DNA from 2 places in the Pseudoxanthomonas sp. LARHCG66 genome. Region 2 is predicted to be linked to the other one. Evidence: predicted binding sites of a transcription regulator. Region 2 holds the regulator's gene; the other holds the start of a gene.
What was found. Region 2 encodes FliA, which starts transcription of late flagellar genes. Its sites were predicted from a motif close to TAAAGTTTNNCNNNCNNNGGCCGATAA; they were not measured.

Region 1: ACIPRS_RS03285 (HDOD domain-containing protein) is a predicted target of FliA. The motif match lies at 5,291-5,317, and genes of this name have one in related genera.

What each region holds. Positions count from the first base shown of each region.
Region 1 is NZ_JBIXJW010000001.1:671,016-685,935, forward strand. Features, by position in the region: gene glnD ([protein-PII] uridylyltransferase) at 1-2,152, opposite strand, end outside; gene map (type I methionyl aminopeptidase) at 2,197-2,973, opposite strand; gene rpsB (30S ribosomal protein S2) at 3,297-4,100, shown strand; gene tsf (translation elongation factor Ts) at 4,296-5,174, shown strand; gene ACIPRS_RS03285 (HDOD domain-containing protein) at 5,394-6,887, shown strand; gene ACIPRS_RS03290 (AIM24 family protein) at 6,900-7,595, opposite strand; gene ACIPRS_RS03295 (cupin domain-containing protein) at 7,661-8,017, shown strand; gene pyrH (UMP kinase) at 8,070-8,795, shown strand; gene ACIPRS_RS03305 (cation diffusion facilitator family transporter) at 9,020-9,949, shown strand; gene frr (ribosome recycling factor) at 10,027-10,584, shown strand; gene uppS (polyprenyl diphosphate synthase) at 10,593-11,351, shown strand; gene ACIPRS_RS03320 (phosphatidate cytidylyltransferase) at 11,348-12,208, shown strand; gene ACIPRS_RS03325 (1-deoxy-D-xylulose-5-phosphate reductoisomerase) at 12,211-13,398, shown strand; gene rseP (RIP metalloprotease RseP) at 13,412-14,776, shown strand; gene bamA (outer membrane protein assembly factor BamA) at 14,899-14,920, shown strand, end outside.
Region 2 is NZ_JBIXJW010000010.1:28,052-42,971, forward strand. Features, by position in the region: gene ACIPRS_RS18550 (TolC family protein) at 1-749, opposite strand, end outside; gene ACIPRS_RS18555 (hypothetical protein) at 812-1,204, opposite strand; gene flhB (flagellar biosynthesis protein FlhB) at 1,316-2,446, shown strand; gene flhA (flagellar biosynthesis protein FlhA) at 2,443-4,524, shown strand; gene flhF (flagellar biosynthesis protein FlhF) at 4,573-6,270, shown strand; partial or broken gene ACIPRS_RS18575 (MinD/ParA family protein) at 6,326-7,138, shown strand; gene ACIPRS_RS18580 (RNA polymerase sigma factor FliA) at 7,135-7,887, shown strand; gene ACIPRS_RS18585 (chemotaxis response regulator CheY) at 8,005-8,385, shown strand; gene ACIPRS_RS18590 (protein phosphatase CheZ) at 8,385-8,996, shown strand; gene ACIPRS_RS18595 (hypothetical protein) at 9,033-9,176, shown strand; gene ACIPRS_RS18600 (chemotaxis protein CheA) at 9,204-10,952, shown strand; gene ACIPRS_RS18605 (flagellar motor protein) at 11,197-11,937, shown strand; gene motD (flagellar motor protein MotD) at 11,957-12,919, shown strand; gene ACIPRS_RS18615 (ParA family protein) at 12,919-13,701, shown strand; gene ACIPRS_RS18620 (chemotaxis protein CheW) at 13,698-14,708, shown strand; gene ACIPRS_RS18625 (STAS domain-containing protein) at 14,813-14,920, shown strand, end outside.

The DNA.
Region 1 (14,920 bases), on a different contig from region 2:
CCAGCACACGTGCCTGGTGAATCGCGAAGCCCATGCGGTCGAGCGTGGCGAGGATCGCGGCAAACAGGCCGTCACGGTCCGGCGAATGCACGAACACTTCCATCGCGTCCGCGTCGTCGGCGATGCGGCGTGCGCGCACCCGCGTCTCGCCAGGCATCGCGCCCCGGATGGCCTGTGCCTGCCAGGCCAGTTGCTCCGGACGGAAGCGCAGGAAACTTTCTTCAGGCATGGTCGCGAACAGGGCGTCCGCCTGGGCGGCTGCCATGCCCTGCACTTCCAGCAGCGCACGCACGCTTCCGCGCGCTTCGTCGAGACGCTCGTCCACGGCGACCGGATTCTCCAGCCCTTCGCGCAACACGCGCCGCGCAGCGAAGTACAGATCGGCGAGCAGCCGGTCCTTCCACGCGTTCCAGAGCTTGGGGCTGGTGCCGGCGATGTCCGCGCAGGTCAGCAGGTAGAGATAGTCCAGCCGCTCGCGGTCTCCGACCAGTGTGGCGAAGCCGTGGATGACGTCCGGGTCGGAAATATCCTGCTTCTGCGCCGTCACCGACATGCGCAGGTGCTGTTCCACCAGCCACGCGACCAGCGCGGTGTCCGCCTCGCTGAGCCCGTGCGCCACGCAGAACTCGCGTGCATCCACGGCGCCCAGCTCCGAATGATCGCCACCACGCCCCTTGGCGATGTCATGGAACAGGCCGGCCAGCAGGAGCAGTTCGGGCTTGCGCAGGCGTGGCCAGACTTCGTGCGCGATGGAGAAGCGGTCGTCGGCGCGGCCGGCGGCGAATGCGGCGATGTTCCGCAGTACCATCAAGGTGTGCTGGTCCACCGTGTAGACATGGAACAGGTCGAACTGCATGCGCCCCGACACGCGGGCGAACGCAGGGATCCACTGCCCCAGCACGCCCAGGCGCGCCATGCGGGTCAGCGTTTCCACCGCGCGCGGGCCGCGCAGCAGCGCCATGAAGGCATCACGCTGCAGCCGGTCGGCCGCCGGGTACGCCGACAGCCTGGGCAGCGATTCCGCCAGCGCACGCGCCGTGCGCGAATGCAGGCCACGGATCTGCGGGTGCGCCGCCCATGTCGCGAACAACGCGAACACCTGGGCGACATCGTCCCCGGGCCAGGCCACCTCGCGCGCGGCCAGATAACCCCGACGCAGCGCAAAGCGCTCATCCAGCGGTTCGGGCAATGCCTCGCCGTCGAACTGTTCCTCGAAGCGCTGCAGCAGGCGGTCGCTGATCCGGCGCACGATGGCGGCACTGCGGTAGAAGCCCTGCATCATCTTCTCGACGCCCAGGCTTCCCGCGTCATCGGCAAAACCAAGACGCTGCGCCAGCGTCTTCTGGTAGTCGAAGCGAAGGCGCTCCTCGGGGCGACCTGCCACGCGATGCAGGCCGTAGCGCAGGCGACCCAGCGCACGCCGCTCGCGCGCGAGCGCGAGGGCTTCGTCCTGGCCCAGGTGGCCCAGGCCTACCAGCGGCTCAAGGTCGCGCACGCCGAACGTGCGCAGCGCCATCCAGCCCAGGGTGTGCAGGTCGCGCAACCCGCCCGGGCCTTCCTTGATGTTGGGTTCGAGATTGTCGGACGTGTCGCCGAAGCGTGCGTGGCGGATGCGCAGCTCCTCGCGCTTGGCGACGAAGAAATCGCGCGGTGGCCAGACCCGGGCCGGACCGATGGCATCGATCAGCAGGCCTTCGTCCACCGGTTCGCCAACGATCAGCCGCTCCTCGATCAGCGCAGTCAGCACGCTCTGGTCGGCGGCGGCAGCGGCCGTGCATTCGCTCGCCGAGCGCACGCTGTGGCTGATCGGCAGGCCAGCATCCCAGAGCATCGCGAAGAAGCGCGCCACGGCATCGTGGTGGGCCTGCTGCACGTCGGGTGCGGCCAGCACCAGTACGTCGACGTCGGATTGCGGAAACAGTTCGCCGCGTCCGTATCCGCCCACCGCGAACAGCGCCATCGGCGCATCCGCGGGGATGCAGCGCAGCCAGGCGTCCTTCAGCAGGTGGTCCACCGCCCGCGCGCGCAGCGCGAGGATGCGGTCCATGCCGTCGTCCTGGTCGAAGCGCTTGTCCAGCCGCGCATCGGTATGGCCGAGCGAGGCGCGCGCCGCCGCCGACCAGGCCGCGTCATCGGCGACGTCCGGGCCGATGTCCGGAAGCCGCGTCGCGTGTCCGTTCGCGGCTGTCGTGGTGCTCACAGGTCGTTGTCGTCGCCCGGCACGCGGGTCAGGATCTCGACGCCGTCCTCGGTCACCGCGACGGTGTGCTCCCACTGCGCGGACAGCTTGCGGTCCTTGGTGACCACGGTCCAGCCATCGGGCAGCACGCGGGTATGCCGCGCGCCCTCGTTGATCATCGGCTCGATGGTGAAGGTCATGCCCGGCTTCAGCACCACGCCCTCGCCGGGGCGGCCGTAGTGCAGCACCTGCGGCTCGTCGTGGTAGACCTTGCCGATGCCGTGGCCGCAGTACTCGCGCACCACGCTGAAGCGCTCGGCTTCGGCGTACTGCTGGATCGCGTGGCCCACGTCACCGAGGGTGGCGCCCGGTTTCACCGCGCGGATGCCGCGGAACATGGCTTCGCGGGTGGTGTCCACCAGCCGCTTCGCCATCACCGACGGGGTGCCGACGATGTACATGCGGCTGGTGTCGCCGTGCCAGCCGTCCTTGATGACGGTGACGTCGATGTTGAGGATGTCGCCATCCTTGAGCACCTTCGCTTCGCTCGGGATGCCATGGCAGATGACGTTGTTGACCGAGGTGCAGACCGTCGCCGGGAAGCCCTTGTAGCCCACGTTGGCCGGGATGGCTTTCTGCACGTTGACGATGTGATCGTGGCAGATGCGGTCCAGTTCGGCGGTGGTGACGCCCGGCTTCACGTGCGGGGCGACCACCTGCAGCACTTCGGCGGCCAGGCGGCCGGCGATGCGCATCTGGGCGAGGTCTTCGGGGGTTTTCAGCTGGATGGCCATGTGGCCGATTATCCCCCATTTGGCGCCCGGGCTGAACGGCCACGGGAGAAGGCCCAGCCCAAGGCGATCCGTACCGTTTGCGGCGGGGGGCTGGAGGCGGCTATACTCCCGCAGCTTCGTGCCCGGGGTTGCCCGGTCCGGACCGCCCACGTCGGGCGACACCGACGAATCCACACCTGCTGCCCCAACCCGTGCCGGGGTGCCCTTCGCTGAAGGGTTCGGACACGGACGCCGCAGGGAGGCCCAACCCCGGAACCCCGCCCTCACGGGCACCGTCCTCCATTGAACCGGGCGGTGGGTTCCCCTTCGATGGAGTTACTGCAATGCCCCAAGTCACCATGCGCCAGATGCTGGAAGCCGGCGTCCATTTCGGTCACCAGACCCGCTACTGGAACCCCAAGATGGCGCCGTACATCTTCGGTGCCCGCGGCAAGATCCACATCATCAACCTCGAGAAGACCGTTCCGCTGTTCAACGACGCGATGAACTTCATCTCGGGCGTCGCGCAGAAGCGCGGCACCATCCTGTTCCTGGGCACCAAGCGCAGCGCGCGCGAGGCCGTGAAGGAAGAGGCCGAGCGTTGCGGCATGCCGTTCATGACCCAGCGCTGGCTGGGCGGCACGCTGACCAACTTCGCCACCGTGAAGAAGTCGGTCGCCCGCCTGAAGGAACTGGAAGCCGCCGAAACCGACGGCACGTTCGAGAAGCTGGTCAAGCACGAAGTGCTGGGCCTGCGCCGCGAGCGCGAGAAGCTGCTGGCCTCGCTGGGCGGCATCAAGGAAATGAACCGACTGCCGGACGCGCTGTTCGTCATCGACATCGGCCATGAAGACATCGCCATCAAGGAAGCCAAGAAGCTCGGCATCCCGGTGATCGCGGTGGTCGACTCGAACTACGACCCGGCCCTGGTCGACTACGCCATCCCCGGCAACGACGACGCCATCCGCGCCGTGCAGCTGTACGCCCGTGCCGCCGCCGACGCCGTGCTGGAAGGCAAGGCCGCCCAGCCGAACGCCGCCAGCGTGCGCGAGGAAGAGTTCGCCGAAGGCGGCGACGACAAGGGTGCCCGTCGCGCCCCGGCCAAGAAGGCCGCCGGCAAGAAGCCCGACGAAGCCGCCGCCGAGTAATCCGGCTGCAATGCCGCCGCGCCATGCTGCGCGGCGGCCCATGTTCCGCCTTCTCCCATCGGGAGAAGGTGCCCGAAGGGCGGATGAAGGTACGGAGCACGTCGACGCTGCATGCATCGCGACTCCGCCGCACCCTCACCCCAACCCCTCTTCCGACGGGAGAGGGGCTTTGCCAATCCAAACAGAGGTAATCCCGTGGAAATCACCGCTTCCCTGGTCAAGGAACTGCGCGAGCGCACTGGCGCCGGCATGATGGAGTGCAAGAAGGCACTCACCGAGAACAACGCCGACATCGACGCCGCGGCCGAGTGGCTGCGCAAGTCGGGCCTGGCCAAGGCCGACAAGAAGGCCGACCGCGTCACCGCCGAAGGCCGCGTGGCCGTGGCCCAGGACGGCGGCAAGGCCGTGCTGGTCGAGATCAACTCCGAGACCGACTTCGTCGCCAAGGACGCCAACTTCATCGCCTTCACCGACGCCATCGCGCAGGCCGCGCTGACCTCGGGCGCCGCCGATGTGGAAGCGCTGAAGAGCGCCAAGCTGGCCTCGGGCGAGACCGTCGAGGAAGCCCGCGCCGCCGCCATCGCCAAGCTGGGCGAGAACATGCAGATCCGTCGCCTGGTGTCGATCGACAGCGCCAACAACGTCGCGGCCTACGTGCACGGCGGCAAGATCGGCGTGCTGGTCGAGGTCAAGGGCGGCGACGCCGAACTGGCCCGCGGCCTGGCGATGCACATCGCCGCGATGAACCCGCCGCACAACAAGGCCGCCGACGTGCCGGCCGAATTCGTGGCGAAGGAAAAGGAAATCGAGCTGGCGAAGATGTCGGACAAGGACAAGGCCAAGCCGGCCGACATCCTGGAGAAGATCATCTCCGGCAAGATCAACAAGATCGTCAACGAAGTGACCCTGTACGGCCAGCCGTACGTGCTGGACAGCGACAAGTCGGTCGAGCAGGTCGTGAAGGCCGCCGGTGCCGACGTGGTCGGTTTCCAGCGCCTGGTGGTCGGCGAAGGCATCGAGAAGGTGGTGGAAGACTACGCCGCCGAAGTCATGAAGCAGGCCGGGCTGGCGTAAGCCTTCCCTCTCCGCTTCGACGGAAAAGCCGCGGGGAACCGCGGCTTTTTTGTTGCCCGCGTAGCGGGCGGGATCGGATGCCGCCGCGCACGCCGTGACCGTTAGTCGACTACGACTCAAGTTTGCACGTTCCGTGCCGAAACTGGTTTCAAACGTGACACTTCGTCGCGCATTGCTGGCATCCTGCCGGCAATTCCCACTTGCGTGGCCCGCACCCGGATGCGTCCCGAACTCGAAGCCCAGCTGCTGAATTGCCGCAATCTGCCCAGCCCGCCCGGCGTTGCATTGCGGATCATCGAGCTCGCGCAGGATCCGGACGTGGTGATGGCGACGGCCGCCGATGCGATCGGCCTGGATGCGGCATTGAGCGCGCGCATGCTGCGCATCGCCAACTCCCCGCTCTACGCCAGTCGCCGCAGGGTGGAAAACCTTTCGCAGGCGCTCACGGTGCTGGGCCTGAATGCCACCCTGACGCTGGCACTGGGGTTCTCCCTGTCACGCTGCGGCAGCGGCACCCATCCTGCCGCGCAGGAGCGCGTCTGGCGTCGCAGCGTCATCGCCGCGCTGGCCAGCCGGGTGCTGGGCCAGCGTGCCGGCATCAGCAAGGTGGAAGAGCTGATGCTGGCCGGGCTGCTGCAGGACATCGGCGTGCTGGCCCTGCTGGAAGTCCTGGGCGATGACTATGCGCGACTGGTCGAACGCGCCGTGGGCAATGCCGAACTGCTGGCCGCCGAGCGCGACTGGCTGGGGTGCGACCACGCCACGGTGGGCGGGTGGTTGGCGCGGCAGTGGAATCTGCCGGCGCTGTTGAGGGAAGCGATCATCGAGAGCGAGATGCCCGCGTCGGACACCCCGTTCAATGCGTGCGTGGCCGTGTCCGGCCACATTGCCGACATCTGGCTGGCTGGAATGGACCAAGCGCGGACGGAGGAAGCGCATCGCCATGCGGCGATGCAGGCCGCCACGCGGCTCGGGATCGACTACCCGGGGTTCCTCGCCCTGACCGAGGAGATGCTCGTGGCGCTGCCCGAGGTCTACGCATTGTTCGACGTTCCCCCCGCCCCACCGGCCCGCATCCAGGCTTTGCTGGACCAGGCACGCGAGCTGCTGGTCGTGCGCAACCTGCGCGAAATCCAGGACGCGGCGCGTGCCCGCAAGGAAGCCAACGAGCACGAAGACCGTGCGCGCCGGCTGGCGGAGGAGGTGCGGCGCGACCCGCTGACCGGGGCCTACAACCGCAGCCAGCTGGAAGAAGTGCTTGAGAAGGAGTTCGATGCCGCCACGCGGCACGGCTGGCCGCTGTCGATCGCCTTCATCGACCTGGACGACTTCAAGCAGGTCAATGACCGCTGGGGACACCTGGTCGGCGATGAAGTGCTGCGCAATTTCGCCAAGGCGCTGATGCGGCAGGTGCGCGGCAGCGACATCGTCGCCCGCTATGGCGGCGAGGAGTTCCTGGTGGTGTTGCCGGGCATCGGCGAAGAGGCCGCCGCCCAGGTCGTGCGGCGCATCCTGTCGGAGGTGGCCGGCGTGGCGATGGCCGATGTCGACGGCCAGCCACTGCACATCACCTTCTCGGCGGGGCTGGCCACGCAGGGTGCACTGGAACAGTTCCGCCACGTCGATGACCTGCTTCGCGCGGCGGATGAAGCGCTGTATGGCGCCAAGCGCGAAGGCCGCAACCGGGTATCGGTCGGCGCCATCGGCCCCTGACAGGCCCCGTGGCTACTGCCTCGGTTGCAGCGCCACTTCTTCGTAAGGCTGTACCACCACCCAGCCGTCGCCCGCGAAACGCAACTGGATGCTCTCGCCCGAGCCGCGGCCCAGCAGGGTGCCGAGCGAAATGTCGGTGATGATCTCCGGCGTCAATCCACCCGACCATGCCACGGTGGCATTCGGGTCGGTGAACACGGGCCCGGTCTGCGCATTCACCGGCAGCGTGAGGGGCTCGTAGTGCGACGTGATGGCGACGATGCCGTGTCCGCTCAGGCGTACGTTGAACAGCCCTCCCGACAGCATGCCGGCGACCTTGCGCATCATCGTGATCCGGCTCTCGATGCTGGCCTCCACCGCAAGCACATCGTTGCCGTTGACGAAGATCGATTCCCCCGCGAGACGCAGCAGCGTGATCCGCTTGCCGGCATCGGCCAGGTAGACACGCCCCTGCCCTTCGATCTTCATCAGTTGCATGCCTTCGCCACTGACGGCCTTCTTCAGCAGGTTCCCCAGGCCCTGTTCCAGCATGCCCTGGCGGGTGAACTTCACGCTGCCCTTGCGCGCGACCATCGCGCCGGCCTTGGCCCAGACCAGACCGTTCAACCGGACTTCCAGCAGATGCGGGCTTTCCAGTTCGAATGCGTCGGCCGTCGCATCCTTTTCCTTCGATGATGCGAGGAATTCCTGCAGGGTGCGCACGCTCATGTCCGTTCCTTGATGGATGGCGGGAAGGAGCGCCATCATATCCGCCCCGGCCGCAGGTCCCACCCATGTCCCGCATCGTTCCCGTGCCACACACGCTGGAGGCGGCTGCGCGAGCACCCATTGCCGCCGAGCGACTGATCCGTGGGCGCCCCCTGCAGGCGGTCGGGAACGCCTACTCCACCCGGGATGACCGTTTCCATTGCGGCGTATGGGAAGGCGATGTGGGCGCATGGCGGGTGCACTACACCGAGCACGAGTTCTGCCACCTGCTCAGCGGGCGCGTCCGCCTGCGCAGCGATGATGGCGAGGACATCGTGCTGGAAGCGGGCCAGAGTTTCGTCGTGCCCGCAGGGTTCACCGGCACGTGGGAGGTGCTGGAAACCGCGCGCAAACTGTATTCGATCTACGAACCCGGCGACTGAAGCGACGCGCTCGGCTAGAATTGCCGCGGTTTCCCCACGCCGAGAACTCACCATGCCCGCCCCCCTGGTCTATCGCCGCATCCTGCTCAAACTGTCCGGCGAGGCACTGATGGGAGCCGAGGATTACGGCATCGACCCGGCCGTGATCGGCCGCATCGCGCGCGAGATCATCGAGGCCCGCGACGCGGGAGCCGAGGTGGGCCTGGTGATCGGCGGCGGCAACATCTTCCGCGGCGCGGGACTGGCCGCAGGCGGCATGGACCGCGTCACCGGCGACCAGATGGGCATGCTGGCCACGGTCATCAACGCGCTTGCCATGCAGGACGCGCTGGAAAAGCTGGGCGCCAAGTGCCGCGTCATGAGCGCGATCAAGATCAACGACGTGTGCGAGGATTACATCCGCCGCCGCGCCATCCGCCACCTGGAGAAAGGCCGCATCGCGATCTTCGCGGCAGGCACCGGCAACCCGTTCTTCACCACCGATTCCGGCGCCGCCCTGCGCGCCATCGAGATCGGTGCGGACCTGCTGCTGAAGGCCACCAAGGTGGACGGGGTCTACGACAAGGATCCCAGCAAGCACGCCGACGCCAAGCGCTTCGACCAGCTGACCTACGACGATGTCATCGCGCGCAACCTGCAGGTGATGGATACTGCCGCGTTCGCCCTGTGCCGCGACAGCGACGTGCCGCTGCGCATCTACGACCTGTCCGTGCCCGGCAACCTGATGCGGATCCTGCGCGGCGAACATGTCGGCACCCTGGTGAAAGGGCGCGGCTGAGCTCCCTGTGGGCGGGGCTTCAGCCCCGACGGTGGACAGAACGCCGCGAGGTTCGAATGGGCATGTGGCAGCGCTTTCCATCGCCATCCGGTCTGCACGGGGCGCAATCGCGTGCGCCGGAACGTGGGCAGGGCGCGGTCGGGGCTGAAGACCTTCCCGCGGCGCGTGCCCCTTCGCTTGCTGTAATAGTGTCCGGCCAGCCCCGGCCGGCACCCTAGTCCACCATGGGACACGGACACCACCACGGTCACGGGCCACACGCCCACCCGCACGCGTCGGCGACGCACACTTTCGCCTGGGTCACGCTGATCAACCTGGCGTACACCGTGCTCGAAGCCGGTTACGGCTTCCACACCAATTCGCTGGCGCTGCTGTCCGATGCCCTGCACAACCTCGGCGACGTGCTGGGACTGGCGCTGGCGTGGAGTGCCGCCGCCCTGGCGAGGCGCGCACCGCGTGGCCGGCACACCTACGGCTGGCGTCGCGCCACCCTGCTCTCCCCGCTCGCCAACGCGGTGCTGCTGATGGTCTTTTCCGGTGCACTGGGATGGGAGGCCTTCCGGCGCTTCAGCGCGCCGCCGGAGATCCCCGCCACACCCGTCATCGTGGTGGCGGCACTGGGCATCCTGGTCAACCTGGGCGCCGCGTGGCTGGTGAAGGACGGGCACGCCCACGACCTGAACAAGCGTGGCGCCTTCCTGCACCTGATGGCGGATGCCGCGGTGTCGCTGGCCGCCGTGCTTGCCGGCGTGGGCATGGCCACGCTGGGGTGGGCATGGCTGGACCCGGCCACGGCGCTGCTGATCGCGGTGGTGGTCGCCGTGGGCTCGTGGGGCTTGCTGCGCGACAGTTTCGATGCCGCGATGGATGCCGTGCCGCCGAGCATCGATCCGGTCGAGGTCGGCGCGTTCCTGAAGGCCCGGCCCGGCGTGTCGGCCGTGCACCACCTGCACATCTGGTCGCTGGGCGCGGGCGAGATCGCATTGACCGCCCACCTGGTACGGGCGCGCGAAGACGACCACGATGCCTTCATCGACGCCACCGTGCATGCGCTGGACCACACCTTCGGCATCAACCACGCCACCCTGCAGATCGAACGCGGCGCCATGTGCGGCCATGACCTGCACGATGCGGCGCCGCATCATTCCCACTGAACGGCGCGCGGACGGTCGGCAACGGCACCGAATCGCCCTATAATCGGTCGTTTACAGGCTTTGCAACGGAAAGGGCGATGCTCAACGACATCAAGAAAGACGCGCAGGCGCGCATGACCAAGAGCATCGAGGCGCTCCGCCACACGCTGGTGAAGGTCCGCACCGGACGCGCTTCCACTGCCCTGGTCGAGCACCTGAAGGTCAACTACTACGGATCGGACATGCCGCTGAGCCAGGTCGCCACCGTGACCGTCTCCGACTCCCGCTCGCTCACGATCACGCCGTGGGAAAAGCAGATGGTCAGCGCGGTCGAGAAGGCCATCCTGGCATCCGACCTGGGCCTGACCCCGAATACCGCCGGCACCACCATCCGCCTGAACCTGCCGGCGCTGACCGAAGAACGCCGCAAGGAGCTCTCCAAGGTCGTCCATGGCGAAGGCGAGGACGCGAAGGTGGCGATCCGCAACATCCGCCGCGATGCCAACCAGCAGGTCAAGGACCTGTTGAAGGACAAGCAGATCACCGAGGATGAGGAACGTCGTACCGAGGACGAGATCCAGAAGCTGACCGACAAGTCCATCAAGGACGTCGACGACGTGGTCAAGGCCAAGGAACAGGAACTGATGGCGGTCTGAGGACTGCCATGTCCCCTGCCGTCCCCGCGTCCGTGCCCCGCCATCTGGCCGTCATCATGGACGGCAATGGCCGGTGGGCCGAACGACGTCGCCGTCCGCGCGTGATCGGCCATCGCGCCGGCGCGCGCGCGGTCAATACCTGCATCGATTTCTGCCTGGAACGCGGCATCGGCGCGCTGACCCTGTTCGCGTTCTCCAGCGAGAACTGGGGTCGCCCCGAGGAAGAAGTCGGCGCGCTGATGAAGCTGTTCCTCAACGCGCTGGACCGCGAAGTCGACGAACTGCACCGCCGCGAGGTGCGCGTGCGTTTCATCGGCGACCGCGCACGATTCTCCACCGACATCCGCGCACGCATGGACGCAGCCGAGGCGCTGACCCGCGGCAACACGCGCCTGCACCTCGTCATCGCGGCCAGCTATGGCGGGCGCCAGGACATCGCGCACGCGGCGCGTACAGTGGCCACCGACGTCGCCGCCGGACGCCTGCGCCCCGAGGACATCGACGAAGCAACGCTCGGCGCCCACGTCGCACTGGCCGACCTGCCGCCGCCCGACCTCTTCATCCGCACCGGTGGCGACCATCGCATCAGCAATTTCCTGCTGTGGCAATTGGCCTATACCGAACTCTGGTTCACCGACGTACTGTGGCCCGACCTGGACGCGACGCTGCTGCAGCGCGCCCTGGACGACTTCGCGCAGCGCGAGCGCCGCTTCGGCCTGACCAGCGCGCAGATCGCCAGCGGCACCCACGAGGACACAACCGCATGAGCACGCCCAGCGCCACCCGCACCCGCGTCATCGCAGCGCTGGTGATGGCGCCCTTCGCCATCGGCGCGATCCTGCTGCTGCCCACGTCGTGGCTGGTGATGCTGGCGGCGCTGGTGTTCCTGGTCGGGCTGTGGGAGTGGTTCAAGCTCGCCGAGATCGACGACACCCTGCAGCGCACCGTGCTGCTGACCGCCAACCTGCTGCTGATGGTGCTGCTGGTGTGGGCATCGCGCGGATCCACCGATCTGGTCCCCTTGCGCCTGATGGCCCTCGTGGGCGCGGTGTGGTGGCTGCTGGCGTTGCTGTGGCTGCGCTTCTTCCATTTCGCGTCCGATCACGAGACCTGGGCGCGCGTGTTCAAGCTGGCCGCCGGCACGCTGGCCGTGGTGCCCGCCTGGTGCGCGCTGGGCCTGATCCACTCCTCCGAGCCGAACGGACACATCTGGTTGTTCGTCGCGCTGGCCATCGTCTGGGCGGCCGACAGCGGCGCATATTTCGCAGGGCGCCACTTCGGCGGCCGCTGGTTCCGCGGCAGGAAGCTCGCTCCGCGCATCAGCCCCAACAAGACGCTGGAAGGGCTGCTCGGTGGCCTGGCTGCGGGCATGCTGGTGGCGGGCGTCGGTGCACTCATCGCCGGTGTAGACGTGGCGCAGGTGCCCGGCGTGCTGCTGGTGGCGGTGTTCACCGTGCTGTTCTCGGTGGTCGGCGACCTGTTCGAAAGCCTGCTCAAGCGGCATGTCGGCGCCAAGGATTCGGGCGACGTGATCCCCGGCCATGGCGGCGTGCTGGACCGCATCGACGGCGTGCTGGCGGCACTGCCCATCTTCGTACTGGGCAAGGAAGTCTTCGGATTCTGAGCATGGCCGCGCACGCACAACGCAACGTGGCGGTTCTCGGCGCGACCGGCTCCATCGGAGCATCGACGCTGGATGTCGTCGCGCGCCACCCCGAGCGTTATCGCGCCAGCGTGCTTGCCGCCGGCAGCAGTGTGGATGCGTTGCTTGCGCTGTGCGTCCTGCACCGCCCGGACCATGCCGTCGTCGCCGACGAAAGCCAGTTCGCACGCCTGCGTGACGGCCTGTCCGACGCCGGGCTGGCGACTCGTGCACATGCCGGGGCCGCCGCACTGGACGCGCTGGTGTCCGACCCGGGCTGCGACATCGTCGTCGCCGCCATCGTGGGTGCCGCCGGCCTGTCGTCGACGCTGGCGGCGGCCCGCGCCGGGAAGCGCCTGCTGCTGGCCAACAAGGAGTCGCTCGTCCTCGCCGGTGAGCTGATGACCGCCGCCGCGGATGCCGCGGGTGCCGAGATCATCCCGATAGACAGCGAGCACAACGCGATCTTCCAGTGTCTGCGTTCACGACAGGCTCAGGGCGAGGTCAGCCGCATCGTGCTGACCGCGTCGGGTGGCCCGTTCCGCGGCTGGAGCCGCGCGGCGCTCGCCGAGGTCACGCGCGAACAGGCCGTCGCCCATCCCAAATGGTCGATGGGCCCGAAGATTTCGGTCGACTCGGCGACCCTGATGAACAAGGGGCTGGAACTGATCGAGGCCCATCACCTGTTCGGCGTGGAGCGCGAACGGCTGGACGTGCTGGTGCATCCGCAGAGCCTGGTGCACTCCCTCGTGGAATTCGTCGATGGTTCCACGCTGGCGCAGTTGGGGCTGCCCGACATGCGTACGTCGCTGGCCGTGGGACTGGGCTGGCCGGACAGGATCGCATCGGGTGTGCCGGGCCTGGACCTGTTGCGGCATCCCCGGTTGGACTTCGAGGCGCCCGACCTGGATGCCTTTCCCTGCCTGCGGCTGGCCTGGCACGCAATGACGGCCGGCGGCACGGCGCCAGCGGTCCTGAACGCTGCGAACGAAGTCGCAGTTTCAGCCTTTCTTCAGGGCCGGATCGGTTTCCTATCCATTCCTGCGCTGGTCGAGGATGCCCTCGCCGCGTTGCCCGCAACGCCGGCCGATTCGCTGGATGCGCTGCTGGAAGCGGATGCGCAGGCACGCCGACTTACCGAACGCAACCTCGCAGGCCATCTCTTCCCATGAGCGCCGACATCCGATGAGTGACGTGCTGGGCTCAATCTGGTGGATGATCGTGGCCCTGGGCGTGCTGGTCACGTTCCACGAATTCGGCCACTACTGGGTGGCGCGCCGCTGCGGCGTGAAGGTGCTGCGTTTCTCGGTGGGCTTCGGCAAGCCGCTGTGGTCGCGCCGCGACCGCCACGGCACCGAGTTCGCCATCGCGGCCATCCCGCTGGGCGGCTACGTCAAGATGCTGGACGAGGCCGAGGGCGACGTCCCCGCCGCGCAACAGGACCAGGCGTTCAACCGCAAGTCGGTCTGGCAGCGCATCGCCGTGGTCGCCGCTGGCCCGCTGGCGAACGTCCTGCTCTGCGTCGTCCTGCTGTGGGCCATGTTCGTGCTGGGCAAGCAGGACTACTCCGCCACGCTGGGCAGCGTCAGTGGCATTGCCGCCGATGCGGGCTTCATGCGCGGCGACAGGATCGTCCGGATCGGCGACCGCGGGATCGATACCTGGACAGACGCCTCCATCGTGCTCACCAAGGCCGCCATCGATGGTGATGACGTTCCGGTCGAGGTGGAAACCGCCTCCGGCAGCCAGCTGACCCGCACGCTGCCGCTGTCCCGCCTGCCGGTCGGGTTCGACCAGGAGAACGCCATCGGCCTGAGCGGGCTGGTCTGGCGGCACTGGATGACGCCGGCGGTCATCGGCAAGGTCACCCCGGGCTCGGCCGCCGATGGCGTGCTGCACGTGGGCGACGTGGTGACGGCCGTGGATGGCCAGCCGGTACACGGCTTCAACGACATCGCCACCGAGGTCGATGCACTGGGCAAGCGCGGAGGCGCGGCCATGATCGAAGTCGACCGTGCCGGCGAGCGCCTGGCCTTCGAACTGGCGCCACGCCGGACCCGGCATCCCGACGCAGGCCAGGGCGACTACTGGGCCCTGGGCCTGGCGCCTCCCGCGAAGGTGCAGATGCCCGGCTACGACGCCACGCTCCACTACGGCCCGGTCGCCGCCATCCCGGCCGCCCTGCGCGAAACCGGAAAGCTGACCTCGGACTCGCTGGGCATGATCCGCCGGATGCTCACCGGGGACGCCTCGCTGAAGAACGTTTCGGGCCCCATCACCATTGCCCAGGTCGCCAATGTCTCCGCCAAACGCGGGCCGGATTGGTTCCTCTGGTTCCTGGCGGCCATGTCGCTGAGCCTGGCCATCATCAACCTGCTGCCGATCCCCGTCTTGGACGGCGGCCACCTGCTGTATTACCTTATTGAATTGGTCAAGGGCAGCCCCTTGAGCGAGCGCCACATGGTGGCCGGACAATATATGGGCCTGGCCGCACTGGCGGGCCTGATGGGATTGGCGTTCTACAACGACATCCTGCGTCTGGTGACCTGATGCCCCTGAACTTTCCCGGGCAGGCCCGCTCCAAGTCGGCCTGTCCCTTCCTGGCGACACCCCGGACCGCGGCCCTGCGATCCACCCCTGCTCTGCAGGAACCACCCCAACCGGATGTAATGATGACGCGACTGCCTTCCCGCC
Region 2 (14,920 bases):
AACTGGGCAAGTTCCGGCGCGCCTTGCAGCAGCGCGGCCAGGGCCTGCGTGTCTTCGATGGCGGGCAGCGCCAGAGGATCGCCTGGCGCCACTGCGAACCCGGGATCGCGCTCGCCCCACAACGCGGCCAGATGCTGGCGCGCGGCGTCCTGCTGCTGCTTCGCACGTGCCGCCGCCATCTCTGCACGCGCCAGTGCGGCCTGCGCGGTGAGGAGCACCGACTCCGGGGACGCGCCCGCCTGCAGCCGCTGTCGTGCGGCCGCCACGGTGCGGCGGCGCTGCGCGATGTCCTGTTCGGCGATCTCGTGTTGCGCGTGCGCGGCGGTGACGGCCAGATAGCGGCGCGCCACCTCCGCCAGCAGGTCAAGGCGTTGCGCTTCGCGCTGCACGGCCAGGGCATCGATGCGTGCCTGTGCCAGCGTGCGGCGGGCATCCAGCTTGCCGCCCCGTTCCAGCACGCCGGCCAATGTCAGCGTGAGTTCGGCCCCGGAAAAACCACGGGCGCCGCCCGTGCCCAGCATGTTCTCCACCTGCATGCCGGCGCTCAACGGCGGGCGCAGGATCGCGGCATCGCGCTCGGCGAGCAGTGCGTCGGTGCGGGCGCCGAACAGGCGCAGGTCGGGATGGACACGGGCAACGCGCGCGATGGCGTCGTCCAGCGTCAGGGATTCAACAGCGGGCGATGGCGCCTGTGCATGCACGCACGGCGCGATCGCGAAGGCGGCCAATGCCGCCAGTCGCAACCACATGGGAATTCTCCGGAAAGTCGGTGATGGAGCGCGGGCGACAGGACGTCAGCCCGGCATGGACATCACGCGCTGATCGGAGGACGCAGCAGGGAGGTGGCCGGCGCGCGTGGCACCGCCATCGTGGCCGCGACGGGCGCAGCGGAAAGCAGCTTCATGGCAGGCACGCGCATCGCCGCGGGCACGATGGCGGTCAGGTGGCCGCAGCAGTGGCTGGCGTGCATCAGGGCGTGCAGAAGATCCCCCTCGCCCGCCTCCCCATCCGCGTGACCATGGTCGTTGCCTGCGGATTCACCCGCATGTTCGCTGACCGCATGCAGATGGTCGCCGCCGCTGCCCAACTCGTGCAGGTCGCCCAGCGAGGCCAGTACCGGGTTCGCCAGCACGGCCAGCAACAGCACCGCCAGCGCGGGCAGGCGCAGCAGCCGGAAGCAATGGCGGCGGAGAAGACGGAGCATCGGCCCGCATCGTAGCGGCTGCCATCGACGTTAGACAATTCCACGTCGCACCGCGGTCGCGAACTGGAACAGGTCTTGCAGTGCCCCCTCCGACCCCGTCGGAAACGCGCCATGTCTGAGCAGGACGAAAGCGGCGAACGCACAGAACTTCCTACCGAAAAACGACGCCGCGAAGCCCGCGAGCAGGGCAACATCCCGCGTTCGCGCGAGCTGGCGACGGCGGCTGTCTTCGGGGCCGGCGTGCTGGCGATCATCGCGATGGGCCCGGGCCTGGCACGCGACACGCTGGGCTGGATGAAGATCGCGCTGACGCCCGACCCCGCGCTGATGCGCCAGCCGGACCAGCTGTTCGGGCATGTCGGCCTACTGCTGCTGAAGCTGCTGGCGGTGGTCGCGCCGGTGGCCGGCATCTGCGTGCTGGCCGGCCTGGCCGCACCGATCGCGATGAGCGGCTTCCAGTTCTCGCAGAAGGCGCTGATGCCGGATTTCAAGCGGCTCAGCCCCGCCGCCGGCCTCAAGCGGCTGTATGGCGCCGAGAGCGTGGCCGAACTGCTGAAGTCGCTGCTGCGCGTGGCCCTGATCGGCGGTGCGGCGGCGATCTGCGTGAAGCTGGGCCTGAACCCGCTGCGGGAACTGCTGACCATGCCGCTGGAACAGGCTGTGCGCAGCGGCCTGACGTTCACCAGCACCCTGCTGCTGGCGACCACCGGCGGCCTGATCCTGCTGGCCGCCATCGACGCGCCGTACCAGAAATGGAACTGGCTGCGGAAACTGAAGATGACGCGCCAGCAACTCCGCGAAGAGATGAAGGAAAGCGAGGGCAGCCCCGAGGTCAAGGGCCGCATCCGCCAGATGCAGCACCAGCTGTCGCAGCGCCGGATGATGGAAGACGTGCCCACCGCCGACGTGATCGTGGTCAATCCGACCCATTACGCGGTGGCGCTGAAATACCAGGCCGGTCAGATGGGCGCACCCACGGTGGTCGCCAAGGGCGTGGACGAACTGGCCATGCGGATCCGCGAAGTGGCCGATGCCCACCGCATCGCCATCGTCTCGGCGCCCCCTTTGGCACGCGCCTTGTATCGCGAAGGTCAACTTGGCCGGGAAATCCCCGTGAGACTCTACGCCGCCGTCGCCCAGATCCTGTCCTACGTGTACCAGCTGCGTGCCTGGCGCGTCGGCGAGGCCCCGCTGCCCGACCTGCCAGCGGTGGACGTGGATGAGCACGGGGGCAAGGCATGAGCGCGCAACCGGTCGGCGGCATGCGCTGGATGGAGATGCTGAAGAACGGCCTCGGCGCACCCCTGGTCGTGCTGGCGCTGCTGGCCATGATCGTGGTGCCCCTGGCACCGCCGGTGCTGGATGCCCTCTTCAGTTTCAACATCGCCATCTCGCTGGTGGTGCTGCTGGCCGTGGTGTACGTGAAGCGGCCACTCGACTTCACCATCTTCCCGATCATCCTGCTGATGACCACGATGCTGCGGCTGGCGCTGAACGTGGCGTCCACCCGCGTGATCCTGCTCAATGGCCAGAACGGCCATGACGCCGCCGGCAAGGTCATCGCCGCGTTCGGCGAATTCGTGGTGGGCGGCAACTACGCGGTCGGCATCGTCGTGTTCGCCATCCTGACCATCATCAACTTCGTGGTGATCACCAAGGGCGCGGGGCGCATCTCGGAAGTGTCGGCGCGCTTCATCCTGGACGCGATGCCCGGCAAGCAGATGGCCATCGACGCCGACCTCAATGCCGGCATCCTGACCCGCGAGGAAGCCAAGGCCCGCCGCGAGGAAGTGCGCGAGGAAGCCGATTTCTACGGCGCGATGGACGGTGCCAACAAGTTCATCCGCGGCGACGCCATCGCCGGCATCCTGATCCTGTTCATCAACCTGGTCGGCGGCTTTGCCGTGGGCATGTTCCAGCACGGCATGGCGGCGGCGGACGCGGCCTCCACCTACACCCTGCTGTCGATCGGCGACGGCCTGGTCGCGCAGCTGCCTGCGTTGCTGGTGTCGTCTTCGGTTGCCATGCTGGTGACGCGCGCCTCGCGCTCGCAGGACATGGGCCAGGCGGTGATGGGCCAGGCCTTCGGCCAGCACAAGGCGCTGGCGGTGTCGGCGGGCGTACTGGGCCTGGTCGGGCTGGTGCCCGGCATGCCCAACGTCGCCTTTTTGACGCTGGCGGCCGGCCTGGGCTACCTGGCCTGGAAAATGTGGAAGCGGACCCAGGAAAGCCCAGAAGCCGCTGCCGGCGACCTGGCGGCCCTGCCCGCACCCGGTGCCCCCGACCGCAACGCCGAACTGACCTGGGACGAGCTGCGCCCGGTCGACCCACTTGGCCTGGAGGTCGGCTACCGGCTGATCCCGCTGGTGGACAAGAACCAGGGCGGCGAACTGATGTCGCGGATCAAGGCCGTGCGCCGCAAGCTGACCCAGGACCTCGGCTTCCTGGTGCCGCCGGTGCACATCCGCGACAACCTCGAACTGCCGTCCAACGGCTACCGCCTGCTGGTGCATGGCGTGCCGGTGGCGTCGGCCGAGATCCATCCCGACCGCGAGCTGGCCCTCGATCCGGGCGGCGCGTTCGGCGCCATCGACGGCATCCCCGGCAAGGACCCGGCGTTCGGGCTGGACGCGGTGTGGATCCAGTCGCACCAGAAAGCCACCGCCGAATCGCTGGGCTATACCGTGGTCGATCCGGCCACCGTGATGGCCACCCACCTCTCGCACCTGGTGCGCGAACACGCGCCGGAGTTGCTGGGCCACGAGGAAGTGCAGCAGCTGCTGTCCCAGCTGGGCCGCAGCGCGCCGAAGCTGGTCGAGGACCTCACCCCGAAGGCGCTGCCGCTGGCCACCGTGGTGCGCGTGCTGCAGAACCTGCTGATCGAGCGCGTGCCGATCCGCCAGCTGCGCCGCATCGTCGAGGCGCTGGTCGAGTTCGCCCCGCAGAACAGCGATCCCGCCGCGCTCACCGCTGCGGTACGCACCTCGCTGGGCCGCTTCATCGTGCAGGAAATCTCCGGCATGGCGCCGGAACTGCCCGTCTATACCTTGGCGCCGAATCTGGAACGCGTCTTGCAGGACAGTACCCAGGGAACCGGCGCGGCGCTGGAACCGGGACTGGCGGAACGCCTGCACCAGAGCCTCGCCGACGTGGTGAACAAGCAGGAAGCCCGCAGCGAGCCTGCGGTGGTGCTGGTACCGGGTTCGGTCCGCGCCGCCCTCGCCCGCCTGGTCCGCCACAGCGTCCCCTCGCTGTCGGTGCTGGCCTACAGCGAGGTTCCCGAGGACAAGCGGTTGAAGCTGGTCGGCACGATCAGCTGAGACCGGAAGCAGCAGAACCCGACGCGACATCGAACCGGATAGCACGCCATGAAAATCAAACGCTTCGTCGCCCCCGACATGCGCACCGCCTTCGCGATGGTCCGGCAGGAACACGGCCCGGACGCGGTGATCCTGTCCAACCGGGTGACCGAGGATGGCATCGAGATCGTTGCTGCCAGCAATTACGACGAAGCGCTGGTGCAGCGCACGCTGGAAGCGATGCGCCCGGCCACGCCCCCTGCGCCGCTGCATCCGCTGCTCGACCCGGCGCCGCAGGCACCGACCGCGAACGCTCCGGCCCTGTCACCGGCCGAAGCCGCCGCCAGCTACTTCGCCCGCCGCCAGCCGGCTGTCCCCGCTGCCCCGCGTGCCGGGACCGCCAAGCCGGCCGTCGCCGCACCCGCGTCGATCGCACCGCCGGCAGCGCCCGTCGCAGCGCCACGCGCGCCGGTGGCCGCCACGCCCGCGCCGATCACCGGCGAGATTCCGGCGCCGGTCGTCCGCGACATCGCGCCGCTGCTGATCGAACCCGAATCCTTCGCCGCCAAGCTGGCCGCCTGCCTGCCGGCCGCTCCCGCCAACGAGCCGGTCGCCGCGAGCGAACCCGCAGCACCGCCGCGCCGTCAGCCCGCGCCGCGCGCCGACGCCGATGACACGCTCGATCTGGATGCGCTGCTGCCCTCGATCGCGCCGCCGGTGTCGCTGCCGGAACCCGAGCCTGCGCCGGTCGTCGCGCTGCACGCCACGCGTGCACCGGTGATCGCACCGGTACCGGCGCCCGCTGCCGTCACCGTACCGACGCTGACCGTCGTCACCGACAACGCCACGCACGCCCGCGAGAGCGACGAGCAGCTGGTGCAGATGCGCGGCGAACTGTCCGCCATGCGCGAGATGATCGAGCGCGAGATGCACCGCCTCACCGACGAACGCCTGCGCGGTTCGCCGGTGCGGATGCAGGCGATGGAACTGATGGAAGACTACGGCTTCGACGCCGGCATCACCCGCGACATCGCCCTGCAGATTCCCGCCGACACCGAATTGCACCGCGGCCGTGGCCTGATGCTGGGCCTGCTGTCGAAGAAGCTGCCGGTGGTCGACACCGACCTGCTGGAAACCGGCGGCGTCATCGCGCTGGTGGGCCCCACCGGCGCGGGCAAGACCACCACCATCGCCAAGCTCGCCGCCTGCTTCGCGCAGCGCTACAACGCACGCGACGTGGCGCTGATCACCACCGACACCGTGCGGGTCGGCGGTCGCGAGCAACTGCACGGCTACGGCCGCCAGCTCGGCATCGCCGTGCACGAGGCCGACAGCGCACAGGCCCTCGCACTGCTGCTGGAGCGCCTGCGCGACTACAAGCTGGTACTGATCGATACCGCCGGCCTGGGCCAGCGCGACCGCAACCTGGTGGGCCAGCTCAACTGGCTGCGCGCATCGGGCCAGGTGAAGACCCTGCTGTGCCTGCCGGCCAACTCGCACTTCTCCGACCTGGACGAGGTCGTCCGCCGCTTCAGCAGCGTGCAGCCGCAAGGCGTGGTGCTGACCAAGCTGGACGAGACAGGCCGCCTGGGCAGCGCCCTGTCGGTAGTCGTGGACCACCAGCTGCCGATGACCTGGGTAACCGACGGCCAGCGCGTTCCCCACGATCTCCACCGCGCCAACAGCGCCCACCTCGTGCTGCGGCTGGACCAGCTGCGCCGCGAAGCCGACGAACCCTGCTCGACCGAGGCCACCCATGTCGCCTGACCACCTGCTGCAGACCAATCCCCGCAGCACGCCGCCGGCCGCCGGCGCATTCCATCCCGTGCGCGTCATCGCCATCACCGGTGGCAAGGGCGGCGTGGGCAAGACCAACGTGTCGGTCAACCTGGCCGTGTCGCTGGCCGAAATGGGCAAGCGCACGCTGCTGATGGACGCCGACCTGGGCCTGGCCAACGTGGACGTGCTGCTCGGGTTGTCGCCGAAGTTCACCCTCGCCGACCTGGTCGCAGGACGTTGCGGACTGGAAGACGTACTGCTGGAAGGCCCCGAGGGCGTGCTGGTGGTTCCCGCCTCGTCGGGTTTCCGCCACATGGCCGAACTGGCGCCGGCCGAGCACGTGGGCCTGGTCAACGTGTTCTCCGAACTGCAGCGGGCGCTGGATTTCATGGTGGTCGACACCGCCGCCGGCATCACCGACAGCGTGCTGACCTTCTGCCAGGCCGCGCAGGACACCGTGGTGGTGGTCTGCGACGAGCCGGCCTCGATCACCGACGCCTACGCGCTGATCAAGGTGCTCGCGCGCGAGCGCGGCCTGGACCGCGTGCACGTCATCGCCAACATGGTCCGCGACCCCAACGAGGGCCGGAAGCTGTATGAAAAACTCGCCCGCGTCTGCGAGCGTTTCCTCGGCGATGTCGCCCTGCACTACCTCGGCGCGGTGCCGCAGGACGACTGGCTGCGCCGTGCGGTGCAGCGCCAGCAGCCCGTCGTGAAAGCCTATCCGGGCAGCCCATCGGCCCGCGCCATCGCCGAGATCGCGCGCATGACCGCACGCTGGCAGCCGCCGCTGGGAGCGCGCGGCAACGTCGAGTTCTTCGTCGAACGCCTGATCCAGCGGGGAGTCGCCGCATGAACACCGCCGCCGCCCAATACCGCGCCGTACAACGCAGCAGTGCGAACGATTTCGTCACCCAGCATGCCGACCTGGTCCGCCGCATCGCCCATCACCTGGCCGCGCGCCTGCCGGCCAGCGTGGAGATCGACGACCTGGTGCAGGCCGGCATGATCGGCCTGCTGGAAGCCTCGCGCAGCTACGATGCCGAGCAGGGCGCCTCGTTCGAGACCTACGCCTCCATCCGCATCCGCGGGTCGATGATCGACGAGATCCGCCGCGGCGACTGGGTACCGCGCTCGGTCCACCGTCGCGCCCGCCAGGCGGCCGCCACCGTGCGCGAGATCGAACAGCGCACCGGCCGTGCCGCCATCGCCACCGAAGTGGCGAGCGCGATGGAAATGCCGCTGCCCGAATACCTGCGCCTGATGGAAGATGCCGCGCGTGGCCAGGTGCTGAGCCTGGAATCGCACATCGACGACCATGGCGAACCCAACACCGCGCGTACCGGCGGCCCCTCGCCGCAGCAGCACTTGGAGCGCAGCGAGTTCCGCCAGCAACTGGTCAAGGCCATCGGCCACCTGCCCGAACGGGAGCAGCTGGTGCTGTCCATGTACTACGAGCAGGAGCTCAACCTGAAGGAGATCGGCGCCGTCCTCGGCGTCAGCGAGTCGCGCGTCTGCCAGATCCACGGCCAGGCCATGGTGCGGCTGCGCGGACGCCTGCAGGTGTTCGAGAAGGCCGACGCCGGCCTGGAAGACAACGACTGAAGAATCCCCACGGCCTGCCGATAAGGCTCCGGTAGGCCGCCGCGTGCAGCCCCTGCCTTGCCGTAGCCCCTGACCGGGCACGCTTTACTGGAGTTCGATGTGACCGCCAACAAGAACATGCGCATCCTCATCGTGGACGACTTTTCCACCATGCGCCGCATCATCAAGAATCTGCTCAATGACCTGGGCTATACCAATACCGCCGAGGCCGAAGACGGCAACAGCGCGTTGACCGCACTGTCCCAGGGCAGCTTCGAGTTCGTGGTCACCGACTGGAACATGCCCGGCATGACCGGCATCGAGCTGCTGAAGGCCATCCGCGCCGACGACCGCTACAAGACCCTGCCGGTGCTGATGGTCACCGCCGAGGCCAAGCGCGAGCAGATCATCGAGGCGGCGCAGAACGGCGTGAACGGCTACATCATCAAGCCGTTCACCGCGCAGACGCTGGAAGAGAAGCTGGGCAAGATCTTCGAACGCCTGGGAGCCGCTGCCTGATGAGCGCCGTGGCCGATGTCGCCGGCGCACGCGCCGCGCTGGTGGAAAAACTGCAGCACGCGCTGGATGCCCTGGAACAGGGCGACGAAGCCGGCTGGCGCCGCGAACTGGATGCCATCGCCGCCTGGCGCACGCAGCCGATGATGCAGGGCCTGGGCCGCCTGGCGCGCGAGCTGGCGCAGACGCTGGGCGAACTGCCGCCCACCGGACCGGGCGAGCTGGACGACGCCTGCGCGCGCCTGGACCATGTGGTGGAAATGACCGAACAGGCCAGCCACACCACGCTGGACCTGGCCGAACAGTGCCGTGGCTACGCCACCCAACTGAAGGGCACCGCGCTGTCGCCCGAGCAGGCGGCGCTGGTGGACAGCATCGGCAAGGGGCTGTCGGAGATGGCCCTGGCGCAGAGCTACCAGGACCTCACCGGCCAGATCATCCGTCGCGTCGCGGGCATCGTCCGTCGCGTGCACGAGGGCTTCGGCGCGCTGGGCCTGCCGCCGCCGGAGAAGAAGAACCCTTCAGATCTGGCCGGTCCGGCCGTTGCTGGTCTGGACCGCAACGCGTTTTCACAGAACGACGCAGACGACCTGCTCTCCGGACTGGGGCTGTAGGCACCCGCGAACGCGCAGCGGAACCGGAGACCTGCCATGCCCGACGCTTCCGCCCGCCGTTCCTGCCATCCCCTCGTCCTGCTGTTCGTGGGATCGCTGCTGGTCTGCGATGTTCTGGTCGGCCGCTTCCTGCGGCGTCGCCACGCGCACGCCCTGCACCTGCTCGATTCCTCCCGCTGATCACCCGTCCCGGTACCTGCCCCGCCCATGTCCGCCGTCACCCCTGAAATCGCCGCCGACTTCCTGATCGAAGCGCAGGAAATCCTCGACCGGCTGGGCGAGCAACTGGTCACGCTGGAACAGGACCCCTCCGACAGCGAGCAGCTGAACGCGGTATTCCGCGGCTTCCACACCCTGAAGGGCGGCGCCGGCTTCCTCGGCATCCAGCCGATGGTCAACCTGTGCCATGCGGCCGAAGAGACGCTGGGCCTGGTGCGCGCCGGCCAGGCGACGCTGGAACCGCAACACTTCGATGCCGCCCAGCAATCGCTGGACTGGCTGCAACAGATGCTGGATGCGATCGGTGCCGGCGAAGACCCGCCACACGCCCCGCAGATGCTGATCGACCAGTTCGATACCCGGGGGGATGCCGCACCCGCCGCGCCGAAACCCACCGCCGCGACAAGCGCCGCGCCCGCTGCGGCCGGCGCGGACCTGATCAGCGACGACGAGTTCGAGGCCTTGCTGGACCAGTTGCACGGTGATGGCGCACCCACCCGCGCCGCTGCGCCCGCACCCGTCGCGCGACCGGCACCTTCGCCCGCGAAACCGGCCGCGCCGAAGCCGGCCGCGAAAACCGGTGGCGAAACCGAACAGACCATCCGCGTGGACACCAAGCGGCTGGACGCCATCGTCAACCTGGTGGGCGAACTGGTGCTGTCGCGCAACCGCCTGAAGACATTGCGCGCGCGCATCCGCGACGAAGAACTGGACCGCGCCGTCAGCAGCCTCGACATCGCCACCGCGCGCCTGCAGACGGCGGTGATGCGCACGCGCATGCAGCCGGTGGGCAAGGTGTTCTCGCGCTTTCCCAAGGTCGCGCGCGACGTTGCCCGCCAGTTGCAGAAGGAAGTGGACCTGGAACTGGTCGGCGCCGAGACGGAGCTGGACCGCAACCTGGTGGAAGCGCTGGCCGATCCGCTGGTGCACCTGGTCCGCAACGCCATCGACCACGGTGTCGAAGTGCCCAGCCTGCGCGAAGCCTGCAGCAAGCCGCGTGCCGGCCACGTACGCCTGTCGGCGCAGCAGGAAGGCGACTTCGTCACCATCGAAATCCGCGACGACGGCGCCGGCATCGATCCCGAACGCCTGCGGGCCAAGGCGCTCGAAAAGGGCCTGATCGATCCCGAAGCCGCCGCGCGTCTGACCCACGACGAATGCCTGCAGCTGGTCTTCCTGCCCGGCTTCTCCACCAAGGCCGAGGTCACCGACATCTCAGGCCGCGGTGTGGGCATGGACGTGGTGCAATCGCGCATCCGCGAACTCAGCGGGCAGATCACCATCCATTCCGACATCGGGCGCGGCAGCCGTTTCGTCATCCGCGTGCCGCTGACCCTGGCGATCCTGCCCACCCTGCTGGTGCAGGCCGGCGACCCCGTCTATGCACTGCCGCTCGCGCGCGTGATGGAAGTGCTGCACGCACCGTCCGAAAGCCTGCGCTGGTTCGATGGCCAGGCCGTGCTGGATCGCCAGAGCCATACCTTGCCCCTGGTCGACCTGCGCCACTGGCTGCAGGTGGACCCGGTGATGACGCCCCTGCTCACCATCGTGGTGCTGCAGATGGGCGAACAACGCTTCGGCCTGATCGTCGATCAGGTGCGCGGCCGCGAAGAAGTCGTCATCAAGCCCCTGCCACGCGCCGTGCGCGGCCTGCCCGGCTACGCAGGCGCCACCCTGATCGGCGACGGCCGCATGGCCCTGATCCTCGACGTGGACGGCCTGCGCGCGACGGCGTGACGCATTGTGCTCCCTGTAGGAGCGACGCAAGTCGCGACCGCACGCCCTGCACAACATGACGCCTGGATGGCGGTGTGACCCGGTCGCAAATAACGTCGCTGCTGCAATCGCCAGGCGACAGCTCGCGATTCCAGATCACGCGCGGCATGACAACCCGGTGTCTGTGTGATCACGGTCGCGACTTGCGTCGCTCCTACAGGACTCACGACTCAAGTCCACCTGAACCGGGCCGATAGATCTGCACATGGACATCTTCAGCCTCATCGGACTCATCCTGGCGCTGGTCGCCCTGGTAGGCGGCAGCATCCTCAAGGGCGCGGGCCTGTCCTCGCTGTGGTCGTCGGCGGCCTTCGTCATCGTGATCCTGGGCACCATCGCCGCGATCCTGGTGCATACGCCGCCGCCGGTATTCAAGCGCGCGCTGTCCATCGTGCGCTGGGTGATCCGGCCACCGGGCACCGATGGCGATGCGCTGATCGCCGAGATCGTCGACTGGAGCAACATCGCCCGCAAGCAGGGCCTGCTGGGGCTGGAGCCGCTGGTCAACCAGCAGGACGACCCGTTCCTGAAGAAGGGCCTGCAGATGCTGGTGGACGGCGTGGAGCCCGAATCGATCCGCCACATGATGGAGATCGACCTCAACGGCCAGGAACACCAGGATCTCGCGGCCGCCAAGGTCTTCGAGGCCATGGGCATCTACGCCCCCACCCTGGGCATCATCGGCGCCGTCTTCGGCCTGATCGCGGTGATGAAGAACCTTGCCGACCCCAGCAAGCTGGGCCATGGCATCGCCGCCGCGTTCACCGCGACGATCTACGGCATCGCCTCGGCCAACCTGTTCTTCCTGCCCATCGCCAGCAAGCTCAAGAGCGTGATCGGTGGGCGCAGCCGCGAACAGGAAATGATCATCGAAGGCCTGATCGCGATCGCGCAGGGCGAGAACCCGCGCAACATCGAGGCCAAGTTGGCCGGTTTCCTGCACTGATCCCTGCGGAACGACGGCGATGGCGCGCAGGAAGAAACACGAGGAGCACGCGAACCACGAGGCCTGGGCGATCCCCTACGCCGACCTGATGACGCTGCTGCTCGCCTTCTTCGTGGTGATGTACGCCATCTCCACCATCAACGAGGGCAAGTACCGCGTGATGGCCGATGCGCTCACGGCGGCCTTCGGCGGTGCCCCGCGCACCATCAACCCGGTGCAGGTGGGCAACCACCAGCTGCAGGGTGCCGACTTCGACCGGCCCTCGCCGATCAAGTCCGGTGCCAAACAGGGACCCTCCGCACCCTCGCCTTCGCCCAACGTCACTCTGCTGGCGGCGATGGCCTCGCAGATGAACCTCTCGCTGGACGCCAAGGGCCTGCAGAGCGCACAGGGCGAGCTCAAGCGCATCGCCGATGACCTGGAGCGCGCGCTGGCACCGCTGATCGACGAGAAGCTGGTCGTCATCAAGCGCTCCGAGTTGTGGCTGGAAGTGCAGATCAACAGCGACATCCTGTTCGCCACCGGCTCGGCGGCGCTGGATCCGCAGGCGCAGCAGACCGTCGGCAAGCTGGCGGAAGTGCTGGGCAACGTACCCAACTCGGTGCGCGTGGAAGGCTATACCGACGACCGCCCGATCCGCACCGCGCAGTTCCCGTCCAACTGGGAACTGTCTTCGGCCCGTGCGGCGAGCGTGGTGCACCTGTTCGTCCGCGACGGAATTCCGCCGGAGCGGCTGGCGATGATCGGCTACGGCGAGTTCCGGCCGATCGGCGACAACGCCACCCTCGAAGGCCGCAACGCCAACCGCCGCGTGCTGCTGATCATCCTGGCCAGCCCGGCCGGCCCGGCACCGAACTTGCATGCCCAGGAACAGGCCGTCGAAGCGCCGTCAGTGATCGCACTGCCGTCGCTGCCGACCCACGCCGCGTCGCCCATGCCCGGAGCGCCGCCGGCGCCCCAGGTCCATGAAGGAGTCCAGTGATGCGCGTGTGGGCAATCGCCAACCAGAAAGGCGGCGTCGGCAAGACCACCACCACCCTCGCCCTCGGGCGCGCCCTGGCCATGCGTGGCCGTCGCGTGCTGCTGGTCGACCTGGATCCGCATGCGTCGCTGACGCGCGCGTTCGGCGTGCCCGCCGAGCCGCAGCCTGCCGGCGTGCTGGACCTGTTCGACGAGCAGCCGCCGCTGCTCGCCAGCGTGGCGCGCGCCACCGAGATCGAGAACCTCGCCTTCGTTCCGGCACAGACACCACTGGCCACGCTGGAGCGCCGCAGCGCCACCCAGCCAGGTCTGGGCCTGGCCCTGTCCAATGCGCTCGCGCGCGGCGGCCAGACCTGGGACCACGTGCTGTTCGACTGCCCGCCCACGCTGGGCCTGCTGATGGTCAATGCGCTGGCTGCCGCCGACCACGTCATCATTCCGACCCAGACCGAACCGCTGGCGCTGCACGGCCTGAAAGGCATGTGCCGCACCGCCGACATGATCCAGCGCTCGCGCCATCGCGAACTGCCGGTCTCGATCCTGCCCACGCTCTACGACAAGCGCACCCGCACCGGTGCCGAGACGTTGAAGGCGATGCAGGACGAGTACGGCGGACGCGTCTGGAACGACGCCATCCCCAATGACACGCGCATCTGCAGCGTCGATGCACTGACCCGTTCCAGCCCCGCCGCGCAGTATCCCGGCCGCGGCCTGTCGGCGTACCGCCGCGCCCTGGACTGGCTGTTGCTGACGGAAGCACGCGCCACCGAGCAAGCCGCATGACCACGCCCGCCGTCCTCGACGACTACCTGCACGACCTGCTGGGCGACGTGGGCACGGCGACCGCCGCCGCCCCGTCCCTGACCGCGGTCGCCGCGGAAACAGCCGCCACCGGGACATCGCCCGATGCGGCCGACACACCGGCATCGCCCGCCGCGAACGTCAAAGCTCCCCCTGCGCTGGCGATCGCACCGGTACGTGCAGGCAGCGACGCCGACATGATCGGCGACGACGAATTCGAAGCGCTGCTGGACCAGTTGCACGGCAGCGGCGCGCCCACCGCCGTAACCAGTCCTCCCAGCGAACCCGTCGTCACCGCCCCGCCCGCGCCTGCGCTCGCCGTCGCACCTGCGCGCGCAGGCAGCGCCAGCGACATGATCAGCGACGACGAGTTCGAGGCCCTGCTGGATGACCTGCACGGAAGCGCGGCGCCTACCGCGCGGGTTTCCGAACCCGCGCCGGTCGCCGCTCCGGTCGCTGCACCCGCTGCACGCCCCGTGCAGGCGCCGCGCGCGCTGCCGCCGCTGCCGAGCAAGCCCTACCTGCAGGAGGCATTGCCCGATACCGGCGAGCGCCGCCGCGCGACCGAACGCAAGACCCGCTGGCTGCGGCTGCGCTGCGACCAGCAGCATTACGCGCTGGAACTGCTGAAGGTGCAGGAGGTCGTGCGCCCCGCCACCCTGCTGCCCCTGCGTGGTGCCGCGCCGCACATGCTGGGCGTGATGAACCTGCGCGGGCAGGTGGTGCCGGTCATCGACATGGGCCTGTACCTGGGCCGCAGTGCGATCGACACCGATGCCGCCACGCGCATCGTGGTGCTCGAGGAGCATGGCGAGACCCTCGGCCTGCGCGTCAGCGCGGTGGAGGACGTCGCCAACCTGACCGACAACCAGATCGAATCCCCGGACAACGCCCGCGTCGGCCGCATCGCCAACCCGCTGTTCCGCGGCGTGGCGCGCCTCAACGAACGTGCGGTGATCCTGCTGGATGCCTCGCAGCTGCTCACCTAGGCCATGGCGATGGCAGGTCGACGCGCATCACATATTCACACCGGACGCTCAAGAGTGGCCCGCGTGCGCCGATACCCCACTAGAGCCGCCCTTCCGGAGACACGATGAGCGCAGTGCCCCTGGGTGATGACCTCGGCATCGAGGCCGCCACCGACCTCAAGCAACACCTGGCCATGCATGTCGCACAGCCTGGCCCGCTGGTGCTGGACGCC